Regions from separate parts of the Paenibacillus sp. JSM ZJ436 genome, predicted to be linked through region 2. Evidence: riboswitches for the same ligand, from Rfam matches in the RefSeq annotation. Region 2 holds a riboswitch; the other holds the start of a gene.
The links. A riboswitch is a leader RNA that binds a small molecule or an ion and turns the genes downstream of it on or off. The one in region 2 is predicted to bind cobalamin.
Positions count from the first base shown of each region.

Region 1: it holds a riboswitch for cobalamin, as region 2 does, so the genes downstream of both, metE (5-methyltetrahydropteroyltriglutamate--homocysteine S-methyltransferase) here and ACH6EH_RS04570 (ABC transporter substrate-binding protein) in region 2, are expected to answer to the same signal.

Region 1 is NZ_JBISEO010000011.1:81,687-93,044, forward strand. It holds gene pulA (type I pullulanase) at 1-1,425, opposite strand, end outside; gene ACH6EH_RS14565 (DUF4129 domain-containing protein) at 1,435-2,754, opposite strand; gene ACH6EH_RS14570 (DUF58 domain-containing protein) at 2,751-3,857, opposite strand; gene ACH6EH_RS14575 (AAA family ATPase) at 3,868-4,821, opposite strand; gene ACH6EH_RS14580 (antibiotic biosynthesis monooxygenase family protein) at 4,963-5,313, opposite strand; gene ACH6EH_RS14585 (hypothetical protein) at 5,446-5,748, shown strand; gene metE (5-methyltetrahydropteroyltriglutamate--homocysteine S-methyltransferase) at 5,745-8,042, opposite strand; cobalamin riboswitch at 8,194-8,397, opposite strand; gene ACH6EH_RS14595 (NAD(P)/FAD-dependent oxidoreductase) at 8,538-9,446, opposite strand; gene ACH6EH_RS14600 (hypothetical protein) at 9,700-9,960, shown strand; gene ACH6EH_RS14605 (ABC transporter ATP-binding protein) at 9,968-10,768, opposite strand; gene ACH6EH_RS14610 (ABC transporter permease) at 10,771-11,358, opposite strand, start outside.
Region 2 is NZ_JBISEO010000003.1:70,673-82,030, reverse strand. It holds gene ACH6EH_RS04600 (M24 family metallopeptidase) at 1-766, shown strand, start outside; gene ACH6EH_RS04595 (L-cystine transporter) at 873-2,267, opposite strand; gene ACH6EH_RS04590 (hypothetical protein) at 2,378-3,121, opposite strand; gene ACH6EH_RS04585 (dihydrofolate reductase family protein) at 3,214-3,756, shown strand; gene ACH6EH_RS04580 (ABC transporter ATP-binding protein) at 3,854-4,651, opposite strand; gene ACH6EH_RS04575 (FecCD family ABC transporter permease) at 4,648-5,694, opposite strand; gene ACH6EH_RS04570 (ABC transporter substrate-binding protein) at 5,691-6,713, opposite strand; cobalamin riboswitch at 6,965-7,171, opposite strand; gene ACH6EH_RS04565 (lamin tail domain-containing protein) at 7,247-7,975, opposite strand; gene lplA (lipoate--protein ligase) at 8,182-9,183, shown strand; gene ACH6EH_RS04555 (metal-dependent hydrolase) at 9,300-10,007, opposite strand; gene ACH6EH_RS04550 (Cof-type HAD-IIB family hydrolase) at 10,217-11,023, shown strand; gene ACH6EH_RS04545 (MBL fold metallo-hydrolase) at 11,170-11,358, opposite strand, start outside.

The DNA.
Region 1 (11,358 bases), on a different contig from region 2:
TTTATCCCACAAGGTATGGTTATCATGGCATTCTGCGTAGTTTACATTCTGCTCAGGCTCCTGGGCGAACGATGTGATACTCGCATCATAATGTATCCCTCCAACAATTCCGCTCTTAACATGATCCTGAAATGAAGCAGAGCCGTTAATAAAGCCCTGTTTCTCATGAATAAAAATATCTCCCTTAACGGAATCCCGGAAGTCATCATTAAACTGTCCGATCCTAGGAAGTCTGTCCGCGTGCTGCTGATTTGCACGGCGCTTTTCTGGCAACTCGGTGTCCATCACCCAGCCCTCACCGATCGTGAGAATCGAAGGGTCGATCCTGTCCAGCGCCTGGCGGATTTCATTCATGGTGTCAATATCCATCAGTCCCATGAGATCAAAGCGGAACCCGTCAATGTGATACTCCTTCACCCAATGCAGAATCGACTGCACAATGAATTTACGCATCATCGGGCGCTCTGTAGCACAGTCATTGCCACAGCCCGACCCGTTGGATAACGAGCCATCAGGCTTATACCTTAGGTAGTAGCCTGGTACGAGCTTCGTGAAGTTCACAAGATACCCATCATACACATGGTTATACACGACATCCATAACGACGCGCAGGCCGGCATCGTGTAGACCCTGAACCATTTGCTTCATCTCTGTGATCCTCACTGCTGGGTTGTATGGGTCCGTCGCGTAGGAGCCTTCCGGAGCGTTATAGTTCTTTGGATCATAGCCCCAATTGTATTGAGGCTCATTCAACCGTGTCTCATCCACACTCTCCGTCGCAAAATCATACACCGGAAGCAGTTCCACATGCGTGACCCCCAGCGCCCGAATATAATCAAGTCCCGTGGAGATACCTTCCGGCCCCTTTGTCCCCTGCTCAATCAACCCCAGGAACTTCCCTTTATGCGTTATCCCGCTCTGAGCATCAATGCTGAAATCGCGGACATGAACCTCATAGATTATACTGTCTAAGGGATGTTCCAGCGGCGGCTTTTCTGAGTTCCAGCCTGCGGGGTTTGTCGAGGATAAATCCAGAATCGCCGCCCGGTCACCGTTTACGCCGAGCGCTTTGGCGTATGGATCAGCCGCTTCGTTCCATTGATCTCCAATATGGACGAGATACGTATAATATTTCCCGTTTAAATCCTTGGGAACCTCTGCTGTCCAGGTACCTTGTTCCTTGCGAATCATTGTATGCCGAACAGTTGTCTGTGCATCCCAGTCATCATAGATTAGCAGCACGGCTTCACTGGCCGTGGGTGCCCACAGACGGAAGTGACTTACTTCCGAGGTATAACGGCATCCCAAGTCATCTCCGTCATAATTGTAGGCTTCGTCAAATGCTTGGGAAAAGACGGAAATCCCTCCCGTAACGGAGAGATCGCCGTAATGGATGTACTCATGGTACTCTTTTTGAACGGACATAGTTGTTGCTCACTCCTGCTTCTTCGTCTTCTTCAGTAATCGCTTCAAATGCTGAATATGCTCCTGATTTATAGGTTCATTTCCATATCTCGCCTTCTCGTACAGAGCAGTCAGCTCCTCCGGGGCATTCACTTTGGCAGACTCAAAGTTTCGTAGATCCTCCAGGGTCTCCCGAGGCGTCATATAGCGCTTGAACCGGTAACCCCTAGACATACTTTTCAGCAAAAATTGCTGGTACAGCTGCCGCACTGCCATTCTGTGGTCCTTCGCCCATGCGCCGGCCGCCTTCCTCCGCTCTGGCCTGGAACGCCGGCGGTGCCTTGTCACCTTGCGCTCTGGCTTAATTACCTCCACCGTATCCTCAAACCCTTCAGCAAGACCGTGCTCTCGGGAACGCTGCTGCAACTGCTGCAGCCATCTTGACAGCCGGGACAGCCAGCCATTCATATTCCGCATCAGCTTATACAGGATATAAAGTGCCCCGATCCCGGCTATGGCCAATACAGCGTTCATAAAAAAACGCTCTGCCCAACGCATCCAGGCCGGAGTCTGTGAAGCTTCCTCTTCGCCGGGCAGCATTGGCGGAGGTCCTTCAGGCAGAGGACGCGGTTCTGCTGGAGGGACCTGCTCCGGCTGCTTCAGCCAAGAAGCTAGCCAGGATAAGAGGCTGTGCCATGCCCCTTCCGCGAGGCTTCTAAGCTGAGGCAGCAGCACAACGGCTGCAATGATCACCAGAAGCAGCCAGACCCAGATCTGGTTGTGCAGCAGCACTTTTTTCTCCAAGACCGGTTGCTCCTGATCTGATAGTGTATTTTCCTCCACATAGCTTCGGTTAGACCACAGCAATGTAATCGTTAATGCCACTGCGCCCATCCAGGTCAGCAGGGCTTGATATTGTTGAAATGGCGGGGAGAACTGGATCCAGAGGCTTTTCAATCCGTACAAGATCAAGCCACTCAAAAAATAGCTGCCTGGAAACATCACGGACCATTTCTCAGACCCCATGCGTCCTCCCCGATAAAACGAAATATATATGAAAGGAGCTGCGGCCATCGACACCCCCGTAATTCCGAAGGTCAGACTGGAGACGCTGAGCGTCCAGAGCAAGGCGCCTGCAGCCCTCTTCCAGCGGTGATTCTGCTTGATCCCTTGATGAATACCCCAGCCCGCGCCATATCCAATAACCAGCAAGAGAGCAAACAGAAACGTAAAGGAGATCTGTTGCTTCCCAAGCATACCCGGTATACAGAGCAGCGGAAAGAACAACAGACATTCCACTGCTCCTTGAGTCAGTACGCGAAGCAGAGCTCGTCCGGCACGAATTCTCATCGCTGCACCTCCTGCTTCGTGATGCTGTGATTGTCCAGTGTAAGAAGCTGTATGGTATATCCATCCTGACGGTATTGATCCATTAGACGTTCCAGCTTTTCATTCTTATACGAGGTCAGCAGCACAATATCATGCCCGCATCCGGACTGTGGCAGCTCCATTTCCAGATAATCATGGAATGATCCGGCACGGCGAAAGTCCAGGGCAGCAAGCACTGCCAGAATATCCTCGCACTGTGCAGGACCGCCGCCAGCGGGAATCAAGGTCGTTAGCTTGGAGTCACGGTCCGTCGTTCCATTACTGCCAAAGCCCACAACCATACCCTGTGACAGCAGATGGACGGCAATGCCTGCAGCCAGAGAAACCCCGTATTCCAGCGCTTCGGTATGGGTAGCTCGGCTCCACATATGCTCATGGTCCTCCACATTGAGATAGATCATGATCCTGCTGTCAGCCGTAGCTTCTTTACGGTACACTTGAAGCTCTCCGCTGCGGGCACTGGCTTTCCAGTGAATATCCTTGACGTCATCGCCTTCCCGGTATTCCCGAATACCGGAGGTTTGAAACGGGTCCGGAAGCAGCCATCGCTTGACCAGCATGTCTCCCATCCACGTCTTCACCGGCAACTCCATCTGCGAAATATCCAGTGGTATGGGGTAGACATACAGCACGCCGTTCATCTGATGACTTCTGACCACCTTGGCCATACCGATCAAATCTCCAGCCGTCATGGATACGGTGCCCAGTACATAGACTCCGCGCTGCCGGGCTATCACCTGATGTCGTCTAATGATTCGAGTCCAGGGCATCAGGCTGAAAAAGCTTTTGTGATTCTGATGATACTCCCCTTCACTGACATCCAGATTGGGCTGTCCCTTGAAATACAATCCGCTCCTGAATTGTGATTCTACTCGCAGCCAGGGAACAGGCAGCGCTTTCTTGTTTTCGATTCTTTCGATCAGCTCCACAGCATCCCCTGCATAGCAGGTGGTCACCTGAAAAACACGGGAATACTGAAGCCGGGATAACGCAAATCTGCGAAATAAATAAGCCTGCAGCAGCAGAAGCAAAGCGGCAATGAACAGAACCCAGTAAGCTCCCATAGCTCTGCTCCTATAGGGCTTCCGGATCTTCTGTAGGCACCGGGACCTCCTGCAGAATGCGGGAAATCACTTCTGATGCCGAGGAGCTGGATCGGCTCAGATATGTCCCTTTTAGTACGAGACGATGTGCCCATACCGGAATAGCGAGTGCCTTCACATCATCCGGAATAACGTAGCCCCGGCCTCCTAGAATCGCCTGCACCTGAGCTGCTTTTAGCAGGGCTTGACAGCCCCGTGGGCTAATGCCGATCACAACCGCCTCATCCCCTCTCGTTCGTTCGGCCAGCTGCGTGATATACTCCAGCATCGGATCGCTGACATGCACACCCTGTGCCGTTTCCCTGGCATCGATCAGCTGCTTCACCGTAACGACGGCTTGCAGCTCCTGAAGCGGCTTCCCTTCTATAAAGCGCCTTAGGATCTGGATGCTCTCGTCCGTCTCAGGATATCCCATCGAAAGCTGAAACAGAAAACGATCCAGCTGCGCCTCAGGCAATGGGAAGGTGCCTTGCTGCTCCAGTGGATTCTGGGTGGCAATGACCATAAAGGGCTCCTCCAGCGTATGTGTAATACCATCAATCGTAATCTGCCGCTCCTCCATGCATTCCAGCAGGCTTGATTGTGTTCTGGGTGATGCACGGTTGATTTCATCACCCAGTAAAATATTCGTAAATAACGGTCCCGGACGGAACACAAACTCCGAGGACTTGGGATTAAAGTACGAAATGCCGCTTACGTCCGAGGGCAGCAGATCCGGTGTAAACTGGACTCTTTTAAACTCACATTCCACCGATTTTGCCAAAGCTTTAGCCAGCATTGTTTTGCCGGTGCCCGGCACATCCTGCAGCAGAACGTGACCGGACGTAACCAGAGCGATGAACAGCTTATCAATCAGGTCATCCTTGCCCACGATGACGCTGGAAACGTTTGAGCGGATGGATTCCGCCAGTGATTGTATATCCATATGATGAATGATGATGCACCCCTTCTGGTGAAGTCGTTCTCCCCTCATTCGCCATGGGGTTACTGCAATCCTTTTTCTCACGAAAAAAAGCTCCTCTGTGAAGAGGAGCCGCAGGACAAGCCTGATGATGTGCAGCAAGGGCTATGTCGATGGAGGCGGAGCTTCCTGAAGCAAGGATTGCTCCAGCTGAGCTCTGCTTTCGACACGAATATCAATGTAGCAGGACTGTGCAGGATTCACTTTGAAAAAAGGCTGCAGGGCCTTCAGCCAATCACCCAGCTCCTGAGAGCGATGGAGGCCGTCAGCATAATTCTGAATAGATCCCAAACGAAGCATAATCATATATTCATGCTCGTTCTCCACACATTTGTACAGCTCATGACCCATGTAGCCACGCATCCCGGCAATATGCTCAAACATGGAGCGAACCGCGCTTTCAAAATCATTGTGATTTTCCGGGCTGACGTGCAGCACCAGCTTTTGCAGCAGCATTGACGTTCCCCCCTTATCTGCCATGGACCTTTTATCTAGTCTCGGTTCGTCAGCAGGTCCAGCAACTTGTACGGTTCTATATATATGCTGGTATAATGGGGAAATATACAGCTTGCAAAGGATGATACACATATGGCCTTCGGCATTACGAGACAAGAATTAAGAGCTTGGCAGCAGCAGACCGCAGCCGGAGTCATATCCTTCCTGACCCATTACTGGTATGATCCCAGGTTTCCGCAGTTCACTACGGTGACAAAGGTCGGCTGCAGTGACCTGAACCGGCTTGCAGAGTGGTGCCTCGCACATGACCTGGATCCGGCGTATATCCACCGAAGAATGCCCTATCCGCATTTTGATCTGATCGGACCCAGGCAGAGAGAGATTCTTCGGCAGGCCGGACAAGAGGATCAGCTGCACCGCTTTAAGCTGGACTAGCTCAGGACGGCTGCGCTTTTTTTACGGTAGATTTGTGCGGCCTTCACCATATTTTCCAACGACGCCACGGTCTCCGCAAGTCCTCTCGTCTTCAGTCCGCAGTCCGGATTAATCCAGAACAGCTTATGGTCCAGAACAGACAACGCCCGGTCCATCATGGATACCATTTCTTCCACGGATGGCACCCGCGGGCTGTGAATATCATACATGCCAAGTCCGATCCCGAGATCATACGTATGCTCTTCAAAATGAGAGATCAGCTCGCCATGGGAACGTGAGGTTTCAATCGAGATGACATCCGCATCCAGAGCCCGGATGGAATCAATAATATCGTGAAATTCGCAGTAGCACATATGAGTATGAATTTGGGTCGTATCACTCACGGTGGAGGTGGACAGCTTGAAGGCCAGAACAGCCTCCTCCAGATAGTGCTGGTGACGGCTCTTTTTCAAAGGAAGACCTTCTCGGAGCGCCGGCTCATCAACCTGAATCATTTCAATCCCTGCCTGCTCCAAGGCTTCAACCTCTTGACGCAGTGCAAATGCAATCTGGAATGCCGTCTCCTCACGGGGAATATCGTTGCGCACAAAGGACCAGTTCAGAATGGTCAGCGGACCGGTAAGCATGCCTTTGACGGGCTTCGTGGTCAGAGATTGAGCATACACGGTTTCTTCCGTCGTCATCGGCTTCAGAAATTCCACATCGCCATAGATGACCGGAGGCTTCACGCAGCGCGAGCCATAGGATTGCACCCAGCCGCCGGAGGTAAAGGCGAACCCGCCCAGCTTCTCTCCGAAAAACTCAACCATATCTGTACGCTCAAATTCGCCGTGCACCAGCACATCGAGCCCGATGTCCTCCTGGATCTTGATCCACTTGGCAATCTCCTCCTGAATGAACGTCTGGTACCGCTCTTGAGACCATTCTCCCTTTCTCCAGCTTTGACGCGCTTTACGAACCTCCGTTGTTTGCGGGAAGCTGCCAATGGTCGTCGTCGGAAGCAAGGGGAGCTGCCATTTCTCCTGCTGCTTGTCAAAACGAATCTCAAACGGCGAAGTACGGCTGGACGGCTCCTCATGCCGGTTCGCGACAAGCTGCTGCACATGGGTCTTCTGGCGATGCAGTGATTGATTCAAGGTCTTCACGGCCGCTTCAGCGATATCAATCTCTTGCTGCAGGGCTTCTCTTCCTTGCTGCAACGCCTGCTTTAGAATCCTAATTTCGTCCAGCTTCTCCTCTGCGAACGCAAGGGCGTCCAGAAGAACAGGCTCCAGCTTGCTTTCCCCTTTAGTGCTCACTGGCACGTGGAGCAGGCTGCTCGACGGCTGAATCAAGACACGGTCCAGAGCCACCTGCTTGGCAATGGTCTCCAGAAGTTTCAGCTCGCTATTAAGATCCGCTCTCCAGATACCCCGTCCGTCAATGATCCCCGCTCCCAGCACCTTGTCTTGCGGAAAGCCATGCTGCTCCAGCGCGCGGATATTGTCTGCTTTGCCATGAACAAAATCCAGGCCGATGCCGTCAACCGGAAGCTGAGTCACCGCAGGATAATACTCCACCGCATCAAAATACGTTTGCAGCATCAGCTTCAGCTGTGGAGCAGCCGAGCGCAGCTCGCTATAAATTCGGTTCAAGCTGGCCAGATCCTCTTCCGGCAGCGTCGTCACCAGGGACGGCTCATCCAGCTGAACCCATTGCACGCCGGCAGCCTGCAGCTCTGCGAGCACTTGAGCATACAGTGGAAGAATCCCATCCAGAACCTGCTGACGCTGCTCCGGCTGATACCCCTTGGACAGCTGGACAAAAGTATAAGGCCCGACAAGCACCGGTCTGCCTTCAATGCCAAGCTCCTGCTTCGCTTCCAGATACGCCTCCAGCGGACGGTTGTGAACCAGCACGGGCTGCTTCTCTCCGAGCTCCGGCACAATATAGTGATAATTGGTATTAAACCACTTCGTCATTTCACAGGCTGTGGCATTATCGCTGCCCCGAGCCATCGCGAAGTAATGCTTCAGGGACGGCTTCTCGCCCAGGCTGTCAAAGCGCTGTGGAATGAGTCCGAACATAAACGACAAATCCAGCACATGATCGTACATGGAGAAATCATTAACCGGAATCCAGTCAATCCCTTTCTCCTGCTGCAGTTTCAGATGCTTCAGGCGAATAGACTTCATCGTTTGCAGAAACTCCTGCTCCTCCAGCTTTCCGGCCCAGAATGCCTCCAATGCTTTCTTCCACTCTCGGTTCTCTCCGATTCTTGGATACCCCAAGCTTGCACTTTGTACGTTTGTCATAGTTTCCCCTCCCCAAATTTCAACCCAATGTAACTGCTTTGTGTAAAAAGAAAACAAGAAAAGGGCATCCTCACCTAAAGACATAGGTAAAGATGCCCGCCTGAAATGAAAGCTGCGTGCTTCTTACACCTCCCTATCTCCCGTAGGTATTGCAGTGTTTTCGAAACAGGCAGGTCTCCTGGCTCTCGGGATCATCGCAATCTGGCCGTCTTCCCAATCGACAAGGATGCCGATCAGTGACTTTAATAGCCAGGCTGCTTCTCCGTTACAGTGGCGGGACCGCGCCGGATTTACACCGGTCTTCCCTTTTAAGCGAAAGCGTACTCTCTTTCGCACCTGTTTCTCTCATATAAAGTTGTAGAGTTCAATTATAGCGGGCTACAATTTAGAACATCATAATACACATCCAAGAAAATGGCAATCTATTTTTTACTTTTCCGATGTTATTTATCGGATTTAATAGTTTTAAAGGCTTCTTTCTTGAAAACGTACCTTTTACGAGGATGCTTTGAGCTTCTTCAGCGCTTTGTGAATCCATATGGCAGAAATAACCCCGTCTCCCATTGCAGCTGTAGCCAGCTCGGAATGTACGGCAAGATCCCCGGCAGCCCATACATGCTCAGCTGTCGTCATTTTGGTGCGGGGGTCTGTGATGACATGGCGGTTATGCGCCAGCTCTGCCCCGAGCTGCTTCGCAAGTCCGGAATGCACCTGATTGCCGCCAAAAGAGACAAAGCCGCGCTCGGCCTCTATCATTTCTCCAGATTGGAGCTGAACCCCCTTCAGCCTCCCCTGCTCCTGCAGGATCTGCGCAGCAGGCTGCTCCATATATTGTATTCCATAAGCTTCCATGGACGAGAGCAGCTCCTGATCTACCGGAGTCTGCTCGTGATTGATATAGATCAGGTCCTTCGTCCGCTCCCGCAGCAAGAGTGTCATGCCCGCCCCGGATGAGCCGGAGCCCAGCACAACCGACCTCCGGTCCTGAATCTCATAGCCATCACAGTCTGGACACACATAGACACTCTCTCCCAGCGTTGGATACAGGCCCTCGATTTCCGGAATACGGTCACTCAAGCCGGTCGCTAGCAGCAGCGTTCTAGCTTCATACCGTGAACTCTGCGCTCCCGTCAAGATAAAGCCGTCTGACGTAGATTGAGCGGATTCTATAGAGTCCTCCGCGAACGATACCCCGAAGGATTTCGCCTGCTGACGTCCCCGCCGGCGCAGCTCTTCACCGGAAATCCCCTCAGTCCAGCCCAATATATTGTTATATTTCTTACAGAGCGTCGAACGGCCCTGTCCCTGATCAATGACCAAAACGTCATAATCCACATATCTCCCTAACTGAATTGCAGCCTGGAGGCCTGCGATTCCGCCACCAACAATGATGCAGTCCTTCATCCGTGATCTCCATCTCCTTCGCTACTTTTTACCTAATACATTAAACCAAAAGAAGATGTTTTACTCCGGACACCATAGATCGTCGGTAAAGCGCCAAAAACCGCCCCTGTCAATATGAGGGCAGTGTCGTGTGGGACCCTCAAAGACAAGGAGCGGTTTCAACAGCTCATAGCAGATTGCTGCAGAGCCTCTGAATAATATGCCGGATACCGGCTATACTTTCTACAACTCTGCTTAATACAGGAGGTACATGATGAAAAAGATTCCAGACACATCCTCCCATTACGATGTCGATCTTTCTACTGTGGAATCCCAGCGCAATGATACGGTGGCTGAAGAGTTTCCGGATGGTCCTTATGGCTCTTCTCTTGAGCCTTCCATGGGTAAAAGCACGCCTTGGCGTGAGGAGCAGCGGCCGCCGAACCGTTTTGATTATGAGAACCGGGAGCTGCACGAAAACGATCCTCGGGACTTTCCAGGTGCCGACCAAACGATCCAGTCCGGCCACGATTAGAGCGTGCTTAATGGGTTCCCAGCATGATGCGGTCATCAGCGAGCTGGTGGCCGCTAATATTCTCGAATTCGCCGAGGAGCTGCTCTACCGTTAATCCCTTCTTCCGTTCTTCATCCACATCCAAAATGATTTCTCCTTTGTTCATCATGATCAGACGGTTTCCGAGACGAATGGCCTGCTCCATATTGTGCGTCACCATTAATGTTGTGAGGTTCATATCTCGCACAATTTCATTCGTCAGCTTCGTGATCAGCTCGGCTCTCGCAGGATCCAGCGCCGCTGTATGCTCATCCAGCAGCAGAATCTGAGGTCTTGTAAAGGTAGCCATCAGCAGGCTGAGCGCCTGACGCTCGCCGCCGGACAAGAGTCCGACACGGGCCCGCAAGCGATGCTCCAGCCCGATACCAAGCCGTTCCAGCTCCTGCTTGAACATGGCTCGCCGGGAAGAGGTAACGCCTACGCTGAAGCCGCGGGAGGCTCCGCGGCGGTAGGCCATCGCCAGATTCTCCTCAATGGTCATATTGGGCGCCGTTCCCGCCATCGGATCCTGAAACACTCGGCCGATCCAGCGGCTTCGGCGGTGCTCGGGAAGATGGGAGATTGAATGTCCGTCAATGGTTACTTCACCGGCATCCGGCTTCATCACGCCCGAGATGATATTCATGAGCGTTGATTTACCCGCCCCATTACTGCCAATGACCGTTACAAAATCGCCGGGCTTCATGTCCAGGCGGATGTCCATCAGAGCCACCTTTTCATCAACAGTGCCGGGATTAAACAGCTTGGATACATGATTCATCTTCAGCACAATCAAGCACCTCCATTGCCGGAACCCGACAGAATTTCTTCTGATCGCCTGCGCGCCATTGAGCGCTGCCTCATTGATCGGCGAACGGTTGGAACTACCAGCGCGATAATAACGATCAAAGCGGTGATCAGCTTCAGATCGGACGATTCCAGCCAATCAATTTCATAGGCCAGAGCGACCACAATTCGGTAAATCACAGAGCCGACCACAACCGCCAGCGTAGTGCGAAAGATCGATCCCGTCCCCAGGATGGCTTCACCGATAATGACGGAGGCGAGTCCGATCACGATCATGCCAATGCCGGACGAAATATCAGCAAAGCTTGACTGCTGCGCAACCACCGCGCCCGACAGCGCCACCAGACCATTGGAGAGGCTTAGGCCCAGAATCTTGGTCATGTCAGTGTTAACGCCGAAGCTGCGGATCATCCGGGCATTGTCCCCGGTCGCGCGAAGCGCAAGACCCAGATCCGTCCGAAAAAAAACATCCAGCAAAAGCTTGCCCGCGACGACAATGATCAGCATCAGCCAAAGCGGATCCCATGTGGAAAAGATGTCGTCACTGCCGCTTAAAGAAATCAGCGGCTTGCC
Region 2 (11,358 bases):
CCGCTTTGAGCAGCTGCAGGAGACGCTCTCAGCGCATCATTATGCCGATATCGGTCCGCTGCTTCAGGACATGAGAGCCGTCAAGTCGCCGCACGAGATCAGCACCATGAAAGAAGCAGTCCGCATCGTTGAGCAGGTGCTTACTGAGGGATTAAGATCTGTACGCCCGGGGGTCCGGGAGATGGAGCTTGTTGCGGAGCTGGAATATCTCATGAAGAAATCCGGCGCCCAGGCTCCCTCCTTCGACACCATGGTGCTTACCGGCAGTCATACCGCCCTCCCGCACGGCGTTCCGGGAATGCGTGAGATTCAAGAAGGCGATCTGCTGATGTTTGATTTGGGTGTGTATTACGGCGGCTATGCCTCCGACATTACCCGAACCTTCGCCGTTGGCCACCTTTCGGCAGAGGCACGTCACATCTACGATACCGTTCTCGCCGCCAACCTTTCTGCTATTGCTGCTGTAAAGCCAGGTGTTTCTTACGGCTCTATTGATCAGGCCGCACGGTCACTCATTGAGCAAGCCGGATACGGAGAAGCATTTCTTCACCGCCTCGGTCATGGCCTGGGTCTGGATGTGCATGAGGCGCCTTTCATCCACGGCCTGAACAACGATCTGCTGCAGCCGGGCGCTGTGTTCACGATTGAGCCGGGCGTTTATATCCCAGGGATCGGCGGTGTCCGCATTGAAGACGATGTATGGGTCACCGAGCAGGGAGTTGAAATTCTAACGACTTTTCCCAAAGAGCTGACCGTGCTCGGTTAAGGCCACTGCACAAATAGCGCGCAGGATTGATACAGGCACATCCTCTCTCTTGAAGAAAGGTGAGACTGTAACCATCCTTGCGCGCTATTTTGCTAGATCTATAGGTTTATGCCTGCATGACGTCGATTTCCTGATTCCGCTCCTGATACACCTTCTCATCGACCTGATTCAGCGCTTTGCCGGTAATCATCCCGGCGGTCATGGAGCCGTTTACGTTCAGTGCTGTACGTCCCATATCAATCAGAGGCTCTACAGAGATCAACAGACCTGCCAGTGCGACCGGCAGATTCATCGTAGACAGAACGATCAGGGAAGCAAAGGTCGCTCCGCCTCCGATGCCCGCCACACCGAAGGAGCTGATCATAACCACGACGACAAGCGTCAGCAGGAAGGTCCAGTCCAGCGGATCGATGCCCTGGGTCGGCGCAATCATAACCGCGAGCATAGCGGGATAAATTCCGGCACAGCCGTTTTGCCCCATCGTTGCTCCAAATGAAGCCGACAGGTTGGCGACACCTTCCGAAACGCCCAGCTTCTTGTTCTGGGTCTGCACGTTTAACGGAATGGTTGCTGCGCTGGAGCGGGAGGTAAATGCAAAGGTTAGCACGGGCAGCACCTTTCTCAAGTAAGTCACCGGATTAAAGCCGAACACCAGCAGGAGCAGCAGGTGGATAAGAAACATGACAAACAAGGCAACGTAGGAAGCCAGGACAAAGTCGATCAGGTCGAGAATGACCTGCAGATCCGTGCTGGCAATCGTCTTGGCCATGAGGGCCAGGATGCCGTAAGGGGTCAGGCGCAGCACCAGGGTGACGATCCGCATCACGATGCCGTACAGAGAGCGCACCAGCTTGCGGAACGTTTCCGCCTGCTCTGGCTGCTTCCGGTCCAGACCCAGTACAGCTATGCCGATAAAGGCCGAGAAGATGACGACAGCAATCGTTGAGGAGCGCCGTGCCCCGGTCATATCCGCGAATGGATTGGAAGGAACGAATTCCAGAATCTGCTCCGGCAGAGACTGATCCTGCACCGTGCCAAGCCGCTCCTCCAGAGCAGCACCCTGCTCCTGCTCCGCTGCACCGGCCTGGATATTCTCGGCAGAGAGATCGAACACATTCGCAGCGGTAATGCCGACCACAGCCGCTACACCGGTGGTCAGAATGAGAACCGCGATAATGGAGGCGCTCATTTTACCCAGGTTGCTGCCGCCCTTCAGGTTCATAATTGCCGATATAATCGACACCATAATGAGCGGAATAACCATCATTTGCAGCAGACGCACATAGCCGTAGCCGACCAGATTGAACCAGTCACTGGACTTTGAGATCGTATCCGAATCGGCGGTGTAAATAGCCTGCAGAATGACACCGAACGCAACGCCTAGCACTAATCCGGCAAACACCCTTTTGGTAAATGAATAGTGCTTCTTCTGCATCCAGAATAAAATACCGATCAGTATGGCAAGCGAAAGCACGTTTAAAAACACCCATAAGTTTTCCATGATATGGACTTCAGCCTCCTGTTTATGTATTTCAGCCTTAATATGGATTTTCGATCCCATTCTTATGTAAACATTACCCTATATATACGAATCGAATATAAAAAAATCCTCTATTCGGCTGTAGCCAAAATCAGTAGCAGCACGCTGTAAAAAATGGCCCCGAACACAAATGGAAGCACCCGGCTTTGCTGCTCCTTGGGCAGTTCCTCCTTAAGGACATTTAATAGAATGCCTCCAGCCAGAAATGCAAAAATGATCGAGACGACAGCCGTCTCCACCTGAATGACCGTCCCTGCCAGCCATCCTGTCAGCACCCCTGCAGTCAGAAACCAGCGTCCCGCCAGATCATAGCGGTGCTTATGCGCTGCCCGCAGCGAATGATCGTTGACCATAAAGTGAAGTGTCATGGCAATGGTAAACAGAAGCAGGCTGTAGAAGGAGTGTGAGGTGCGTTGAAGCAGCAAATAGCCAATCAGCACGTTGTATACGAAAAAGATACTCATATGAAACCAGAAGACGCCGACTCCCGGTGTCCCCTCGCCCCGTTGACTGCCAGAAGCTGATTCTGCACTGGCCTTGACCAGCCTCTCCATCACATAGAAGAACATCAGGCCAAGCATCGCCACGAGATACACATGATGCTCCAGAAACGCAAGACTCTGAGGCGTATGGTCTTGGATCACGTTCTGATGCTGCTGCAGTTCCGGGAGAATGTGGACGAACACATATGCAACCGACACGCCGCCAGCGGCCGAAAGCACCCAGCTCCGGGGGATGACACGAAGAAAGCTCAAATGTCCTGAAAAGATATGGGCACAGGCTATGACGCATGCCATAATTAAGGTTATACTCATCCTACCATCCTCCAGCTGAATACCAGATTTTTGTATACATAACCGGATGGCGGGGAGTCTAATCAAATGAAGTGAAGGATGGAGGGAACAGGATGAAGGAGGATCGTAAGGTCTCCGTATTTATCGCGCCCACCTTGGACGGGTACATTGCAGGAAAGGATGATTCCCTGGATTGGCTCTTTAAGGTAGAGGGGGAAGGAGACAATGGGTACAGCGAGTTCTATGACACTGTGGATACAATCCTTATGGGTAAACGGACGTTTGACTGGATTGTGAACCAGGGAGAAGCATTTCCCTACAAAGGAAAGGCCTGCTACGTATTTACCCGGTCAGAGACAGCAAGCCATGAGGATGTGACCTTTGTGAACGGCAGCCCGGGAGAGCTGATTCAGAAGCTGAAAAAGGAAGACGGCCAAAAAATCTGGGTCGTCGGCGGAGGCGAGCTGCTTCAAGCTCTGCTGTCCGAGCGGCTGGTGGATGAATTGTTCATTACGATTGCACCGGTGCTGCTGGGAGAAGGAATACCGCTCTTTAAAGGAGGCGGACCGCCGCAGGAGCTGCTCTTCAAGGGCTCCAGAAGCTTTAATCAATTTGTGGAGCTGCATTATGAGGTGAAATCATCACTCGGGAGATGAAAAAAAAAGACGGCATTCGCCGTCTTTTTTACATGGTGTAAACGTACAGGAGAACTAAGCATTCGGTTTAGGCACGACTGTGCATCAGCAACACAATTTATTCCCTCTTCTGCGCCTCCCTTGGAGAAGCCGTCAGCAGCACCTGGGGTGACCCGTTAGAGGGATGGCTGACAATTGAAGTGTCTACACCAAAAATTTCTCTGAGCCGTTCCTCTGTCAGCATGTCCTGCGGCGGCCCTGCGCCTGCCGCCCGTCCATCCTGGAGCAGCAGCAGCTTGTCGCAGAATTGAGCCGCCAGATTCAGATCATGCAGCACGCTGATGATCGTAATGCCGCTCTCCTGGCGCCATTGTGATACCATCTCCATGAACTGCAGCTGATAACGGATATCGAGATAGGTTGTGGGCTCATCCAGCAGCAGCAAAGTCGGCTGCTGCGCCATCACCTTGCCGAGTGCTGTCCGCTGCCGCTGACCGCCGCTCAGCTCATCCACCGGACGGTTCTGCAATACCAGCAGATCCAGCTTCTCCATAATGGAGTCCAGTAACGGAGCAGGGTCGTGAGGTTCACGGCCCAGCCAGCCCTGGAACGGGTATCTGCCCATCTCCAGCACTTCCCGTACTGTAAAGCTTGTCGCGGGCAGCCCTTCCTGCTGCAGGACGGCAATGAAGCGAGCCAGTTCCTTGCGGCTGTGCTTGCGAATATTGCGGCCGGCTACAGTAACCGTGCCGCAGGAAGGCGCCTCTACACCGGAAAGAAGCTGCAGCAGGGTAGATTTTCCGCTTCCGTTCGGCCCGATCACCCCCCACCACTCTCCTGCCTGGACCTGCCAGTCCAGAGGCTGCAGCGCCATAACCTCGCCGTACCGTCTGCCGGCACCCTCAAGAGTAATCATTGCTTTCCCTCCCTGCGCTGCCTCCGGCTGCGATACAGCAGGTAGGCAAAGAACGGAGCACCGATGAAGGCCGTCACGACACCAATCGGTATCTCAGACGGAGCCAGCAGCGTTCGGGCCGCCGTGTCGCTCCAGACCATGAATACTGCCCCGCCCAAGGCAGAAAGCGGAATAATGATTCGGTAATCCGACCCCGTCAGCAGGCGGATCATATGCGGAATGACAAGCCCGACGAAGCCGATCACGCCAGATACGGACACAGCAGCAGCTGTCAGCAGGGTAGCCACCACGAGCACGCTTCCCTTTAACCGATCCACATTCAACCCCGTATATGCAGCCTGGCGCTCTCCTAGTGCCAGCAGGTTCAAGGCTCTCGACCGGCTCCATAAATAAATCAGGCCCGCTGTGAAATAAGGCAGCAGCACCAAAATATACGTCCAGCCCCGCAGGCTGAGGCTGCCCAGCGTCCAGAATAAAATATCATTCATCGTATCACGAGACATAATCGTCAAGAAAGACACCACCGCTCCCAGAAAGGACTGCATAATGACGCCAGCCAGGATCAGTCCGTGCGTTGGAAGCTTGCCCTGTTCCCTCGATAATGCCAGCACGATCCACAGTGTTACAGCACCGGTAGCAAATGCAACGAGCGGCAGTGTCCATGCCCCCGCAAAGGAATACTGCATGCCGTAAAAAATAAGCAGCGCTGCGCCCAGTGACGAGCCGGAGGCCACGCCCAGTGTAAACGGGTCCGCGAGCGGATTACGCAGCACTCCTTGAAAGGCAGCCCCTGCCGTTGCCAGGGATGCACCCACCAGCATGCCGAGCAGTATACGAGGTAGACGCACCTTCATAATAATTTGTTCCGCCGAGGACTCCCAGGCTGTCGGAAACCGCTCTGCCAGACCGGGAACCCGCTGAAGAAGCATGGCTCCGATCTGCCCGGCAGGCAGATGAACGGAGCCGATACCCAGGCTGACCACAAGGGTCAGCACCAGAAGCAGCAGTCCCGCTATCATATAGCCTGCCAGCTTGGAATTCACGGAGTCATCAAATCCGGATAGATCGCCTTCGCTACTTCAATCAGGCCCTGCGTAACACGAGGTCCCGGGCGGCTAATCAGATTGTCGTCCAGCTTGAACAGCTGTCCGTCCTGAATAGCCTGGATTTGATCCCAGCCGCTGCGAGATTGAATGAGCTGATCTAAAGACTGGTTGTTCTCATCCATGACATTTGCGGAATACAGAATGACATCAGGATTCGCAGCAATAATGTTCTCTTCACTTACCTCAAACCAGCCTTCTGCCTCGCCCGCCGCATTGATGGCATTGCTCAGCTTCAGCATTTCATCCAGGTAGGTTCCGCTGCCTACTGTCCAGCCCGGTGAAAATTCAACATACACGGTCTTCTTTTCTTCTTCCTTCACGTCTTTTACCGCGTTTTTCACCATGTCCAGCTCTTGCTGCATCTGATCGGTAATTTCCTTGGCTTCGGCCTTACGGTCTGTAATCTCTCCCACCAGCGCGATATTGTCCATCACTTCAGCGATGGTCTTGGGATCATTAACGAACAGCTTGACATCCAGATCACGAAGCTTGTTGATATTATCCTCATTCATGGCAGCCGTGAACACTACATCTGCTCCAGATGCCACAATCGCCTCTACATCCATCTCATATCCGCCCATCTTGGGCTTGGACTTCGCCGCCTCCGGGTAATCGTCCACCTCGGACACACCAACAATCTGCTCATCAAGGCCGAGCGCAAACAGCTTCTCGGTTTCAGACGGAGACAAGGAAACTACCTTCGCCGGTGCCGCTTCGAATGTCATTTCGGTCCCGGTCGCATCCTTCACCGTTAACGGATAGACGGTCTTGTCGGCTTCGCTGTCTTTGCCCTCTTCCTTCTGGGCCTCATCGTTATTGGCTTCACTTCCCTGTGACTGCTCTTGCTGCGCCGGCTGTGTCTCGTTCTCTTCGGCCGGGCTTGTGCACGCCGCCAGCATCATGGCCAGCATCATCGTCATCAAGAGCGTGGATCCGAACTTTAACATCTTGTTCATTGGTTTCTCTCCCCTTATTGGTATAATCTCGAGAAATACAGCTTGCTCCACTTTAACATCATTCATCTGGCGTCCGGATTTGGACCGCAAAAAAAACCCCTGACTCCTCGTTGAAGAATCAGGGGTTACGTTATTGGATCGGTACACCGCAGCATAAAGCCGGGCGAAACACCTCCTGCTGTACTTCACAGGCAGGATCTGTTCCGCTGCATGCACGGCAGCTCCAAACGTAATCCTCTCCTCGAAGGACCGTCAGATCATCACGCAAGGCAGGTCTCCTGACTTGCAGGTGGTGCTTCTCCCCCGCCTTCCCGAGCCTAGTCGTACAGCCAGTGGCATCGTGGGGGAGTCTCCTGCTTCACAGTGGCGGGACCGTGCCGGAATTGCACCGGCTTCCCTTTTCACCCGAGGCTAACGCTTTAAAGGTTAAGCCCGGGACCTCGCATGTATGTGTATGGATTATCTAGTTTGATATACAAGCTTGTTCTCTGTTGTGAATTATAGGACATCTGGACAAGCCTTACAACCATTATCTACTCGGGAGCACTGCCTGGAAAGAGTTGCTGCTCTGGCAGCAGCGCTCCCGGAGAGGGCGCAGAACGCTGTTCCAGAAGCAGCATGCGGTTCCCCTTATGCGGGGGCTTGACATGGATGCTTCCTCCTCTCTGCACATCCCCTGCCCCATAAAACACCTCACTAACCACCGTGCTGTCTCCCCGGGCAGTCAGGACCAGCCCGCGATCTGCATGATGAAGGCCATCCTGCCCCTCCAGCTGAAATACAGGCACCTGTGCCTCCAGCTGATGATAAGCCCTGAAATCCGATTTCGTCAGCCTTGAAGCTGCTCCCGTAATGCCGGAGCTAGAACGCTTCACCCACAGCACGGCTGTACTTTGCGCCGGAAGGATCACCTTGGCGTCGATGTCTTCGCCGCTTCTAACAGACAGCTCTGTTGAGTATGCCCCGAACACATAATAAAGAGCATATCGCTCATTGAAATCAACCGCTTCTTCCGACATGTTCACAATCTCCACGAATTCAAATAAATCAGCCCCGCCCGCGCCTTCAAACACACCATGGTGAGAGCGGTCATCAGGATATACCTCCGTAATATATACCGGCACGGCTGTAACAGAGCTTGCGGTAAGCTCCCGCGGAAGCTGGGGCTCCGCTTCCGCTGCCCACAAAATACCCTGAAACAGGAGGAGGCCCAATACACTGAGAAGTCCAAGTGTGCGCGCTCCTATTTTTCTGTCCAGCAAATACGTCGCCTCCTGTCATCCTTTCGTTTCTACCAGTTAACAGGACGAAGATGAGGTGTGTGTTAATTCTGATGGCGATCTGTATGAAGCTTTTGACAGGAAAGGCACCGGCGTTCTGGATCCCTCTCTCGTACGGCTTTGCCCTTGAAGCGGGTCTTCGTTTACAATAGAACCTGGACAAGACTGAATAAGCGGAGGCGTAACCTATGCTGTTTATTGATAATCAAGGAATCCATGATCCCGCCATCAATCTGGCGATTGAGGAATATGCGCTGAAGCATCTTCCTATGGACGACAGCTATCTTCTGTTTTACATCAACCAGCCATCTATCATTATCGGCAAGCATCAGAATACGATTGAAGAGATTAACCAGGAATACATCCGCGATCACCGGATTCAGGTCGTACGGCGTCTGTCCGGCGGCGGAGCAGTCTACCATGACCTGGGCAATCTGAACTTCAGCTTTATTACGAGGGATGACAGACAATCTTTCCACAACTTTTTGAAGTTCACACAGCCGGTCATTGATTTTCTGCAAAAAATGGGCGTTCCTGCCGAGCTTAGCGGCCGTAACGATCTGCAGGTCGGGGAGAAGAAAATTTCTGGCAACGCCCAGTTCTCCACGCGCGGCCGTATGTTCAGCCACGGCACCTTGATGTATGACTTGAACCTAGATGACGTGCAGGCCTCCCTGAATGCTAATCCGGAAAAGTTCAAATCCAAGAGCACCAAGTCGGTCCGCAGCCGTGTAGCCAACATTAAAGAACTGCTTGGAACGGATATGACCATTGAGCAATTCCGGGCAGAGCTGCTGCGCTCGATCTTCGGCATGGAACCGGACCAGGTTCCGCAATATGTGCTGCAGGAGAAGGACTGGGACATGATCCATCAGATCTCCAGGGAACGGTATCAGAGCTGGGACTGGAATTACGGACAGTCGCCAGAGTCTAATGTGAAGCATGCCCGCAAGTTTCCCGTAGGCATCATTGACATTCGGATGAATATTAAAGACGGACATATTGCGGAGATCAAGATTTACGGCGATTTCTTTGGTGTCGGGGATGTTGCAGACATCGAGGATGCACTCCGGGGCAAACGGTATGAAGAGAATCAAATCAGAGAAGCCCTCTCTCCCTTTAACGTCAAGCACTACTTCGGGAACCTCGCTCAGGAAGACCTGATTGGGCTGATTTTTCTGGAGGAATAACAGATAGATCCTGCAACAGACTACAATAGGCTGCCCCGGAACCAACATTCCGTGAGGCAGCCTATTATGTCTTTAGTACCCATGTGGGCACGGATTGCAGCATGCTGAAGGGCAGATTAAGCGATGAATACATACCATAACAGGACAAAGGTCAGAATCATGCATATATTCTCCACCATATTGCCCCATTTCGTTCCTGTACTCATCAGCTTCAGCTTCAGCCTTAGCTTCAGCGGCGGCAGGGGGCGAATCCCCCGATTCGTCAGGGTATCTGCGGCCAGATGCAGGGCATAGGACAAGGCGCCGGCGACCCAGAGGCTGGTTCCATGCTCCGCATTCTGAGCTGCAAAATACAGCAATGCTCCCCAGCCTGCAACAGCGTACAGGCTATGTGTCAGTCCCCGGTGCGAGACTAGTGAGCTGATCATCAGCACACAGCCGGCAATCAGGTTCCACGGGTTGAAGAACTGACCAAATTGCACCAGCCCCAATCCGATCATAAACATGACAATATGGCGAAGCGTTCGGCCCGGTAAAAAGGATACGACCGCAATCAGGCCTCCCAGCGCCAAATTCCAGGGAGAGAAGGCAGCTCCGTAAAAATAAATAAACGCCGCTCCGGCAATCAGCACCAGCTGCAGCACACGCAGCAGCCCTGTAGGGATGGCCGTGCGGACCAGGATCGAATTCGGTTCATCAATATCCGGCAGCAGTGAGCTCACCACGGCTACCGCCGCCGCGGGGAGCGTGACGGGAATACCGGCCAGCCCCATTACAGAGAGGGTGACTCCGGTGCTGATGACCAAGTGGGCTCTTCCCATCATAGCTATAAATTCCTTTCCTTACCGTGCAGTCTTTCGTACAGCATATATGAGAATATACGTTCGATTTTATTAGTATAGCAATCGGCGCGCCTATTTGTCTACCCTTGTCCTGCGTAAGAGAATGGGATACAATTTGATCAAATTGTGTGCTTAGAGAATACTACGTGGATAGGAGTACACATTGCCAGATCAAGAGAGGAGCAATCATAATGACGCAGTACAAATTAATAGCTATTGATATTGACGATACACTGATTAATGATGAGAAGGAGGTTACCCCCGGAGTTCAGCAGGCTTTGGAGCAGGCTGTAGCCAAGGATGTTGTCGTGACCCTGGCCACCGGACGGGCTTATGCCTCCGCACAAAAGATTGCCCGCCAAACCGGGCTAAACGTTCCGATCATTACATACCAGGGTGCGCTGATTAAGAACCTGCTGGATGAAAAGGTCCTGTATGAGCGATTCGTTCCGATGGACGCGGCTCGCAAGCTGTTTGACTATTGCCTGGAGCATGATCTGCATCTGCAGACTTATATTGATGACAAGCTCTATGCCCGGGAGGAGAATCAGAAGCTTATTGACTACTGCGCCTTGAACAAGACTCCTTATTACGTAGAGCCTGACTTTGCCAAGATGATTAATCAGCCGACACCCAAAATGCTCATTATTGACGAGCCAGACTATTTGGATGAGCTGATCCCGATCTTTCAGGAGCTGGTCGGCGACCAGATGCATATTACGAAATCAAAGCCTCACTTCCTGGAGTTCATGCATAAAGAGGGCACCAAGGGCCATGCGTTAACGTTCCTGGCAGACCACTTCGGCTGCAAGCTGGAGGAGACCATTGCCATCGGCGATTCCTGGAATGACCATGAAATGCTGGAATGCGCTGGACTAGGGGTTGCTATGGGCAATGCTATTCAGCCTTTGAAGGATATCGCAGACTATGTAACAGCCAGCAACAATGAGGATGGCGTCAAGCAGGTCATCGAGCAGTTTGTCCTGAATCAAGACTGATCCTGACTCACAGATAGACCACAGCCAAGAAGCCCCGCGGCAGCCATTGCCGAACGGGGCTTTTGGAGCTGTGCTGCGGGGAGAAGCCTTTGGGCATCACGCTTGGCACAATACTATGGCGCTGCATACATTTACTGCATGATGGTTTACCCCTCAGCCTTGCCTAATGCGACCTCCATGCCGGTATGTGCCAGCAGCACACCGGCCGGAAGCGCCGGCAGACAGGTGACATCTACGTCATGGGACATATGGGTATAAATCGCTTGCTTGGGAGACACCTCTTCCAGCAGCACGGCAGCCTCCTCCATATCATAGACCGAGCGGGTGCTTCGCTC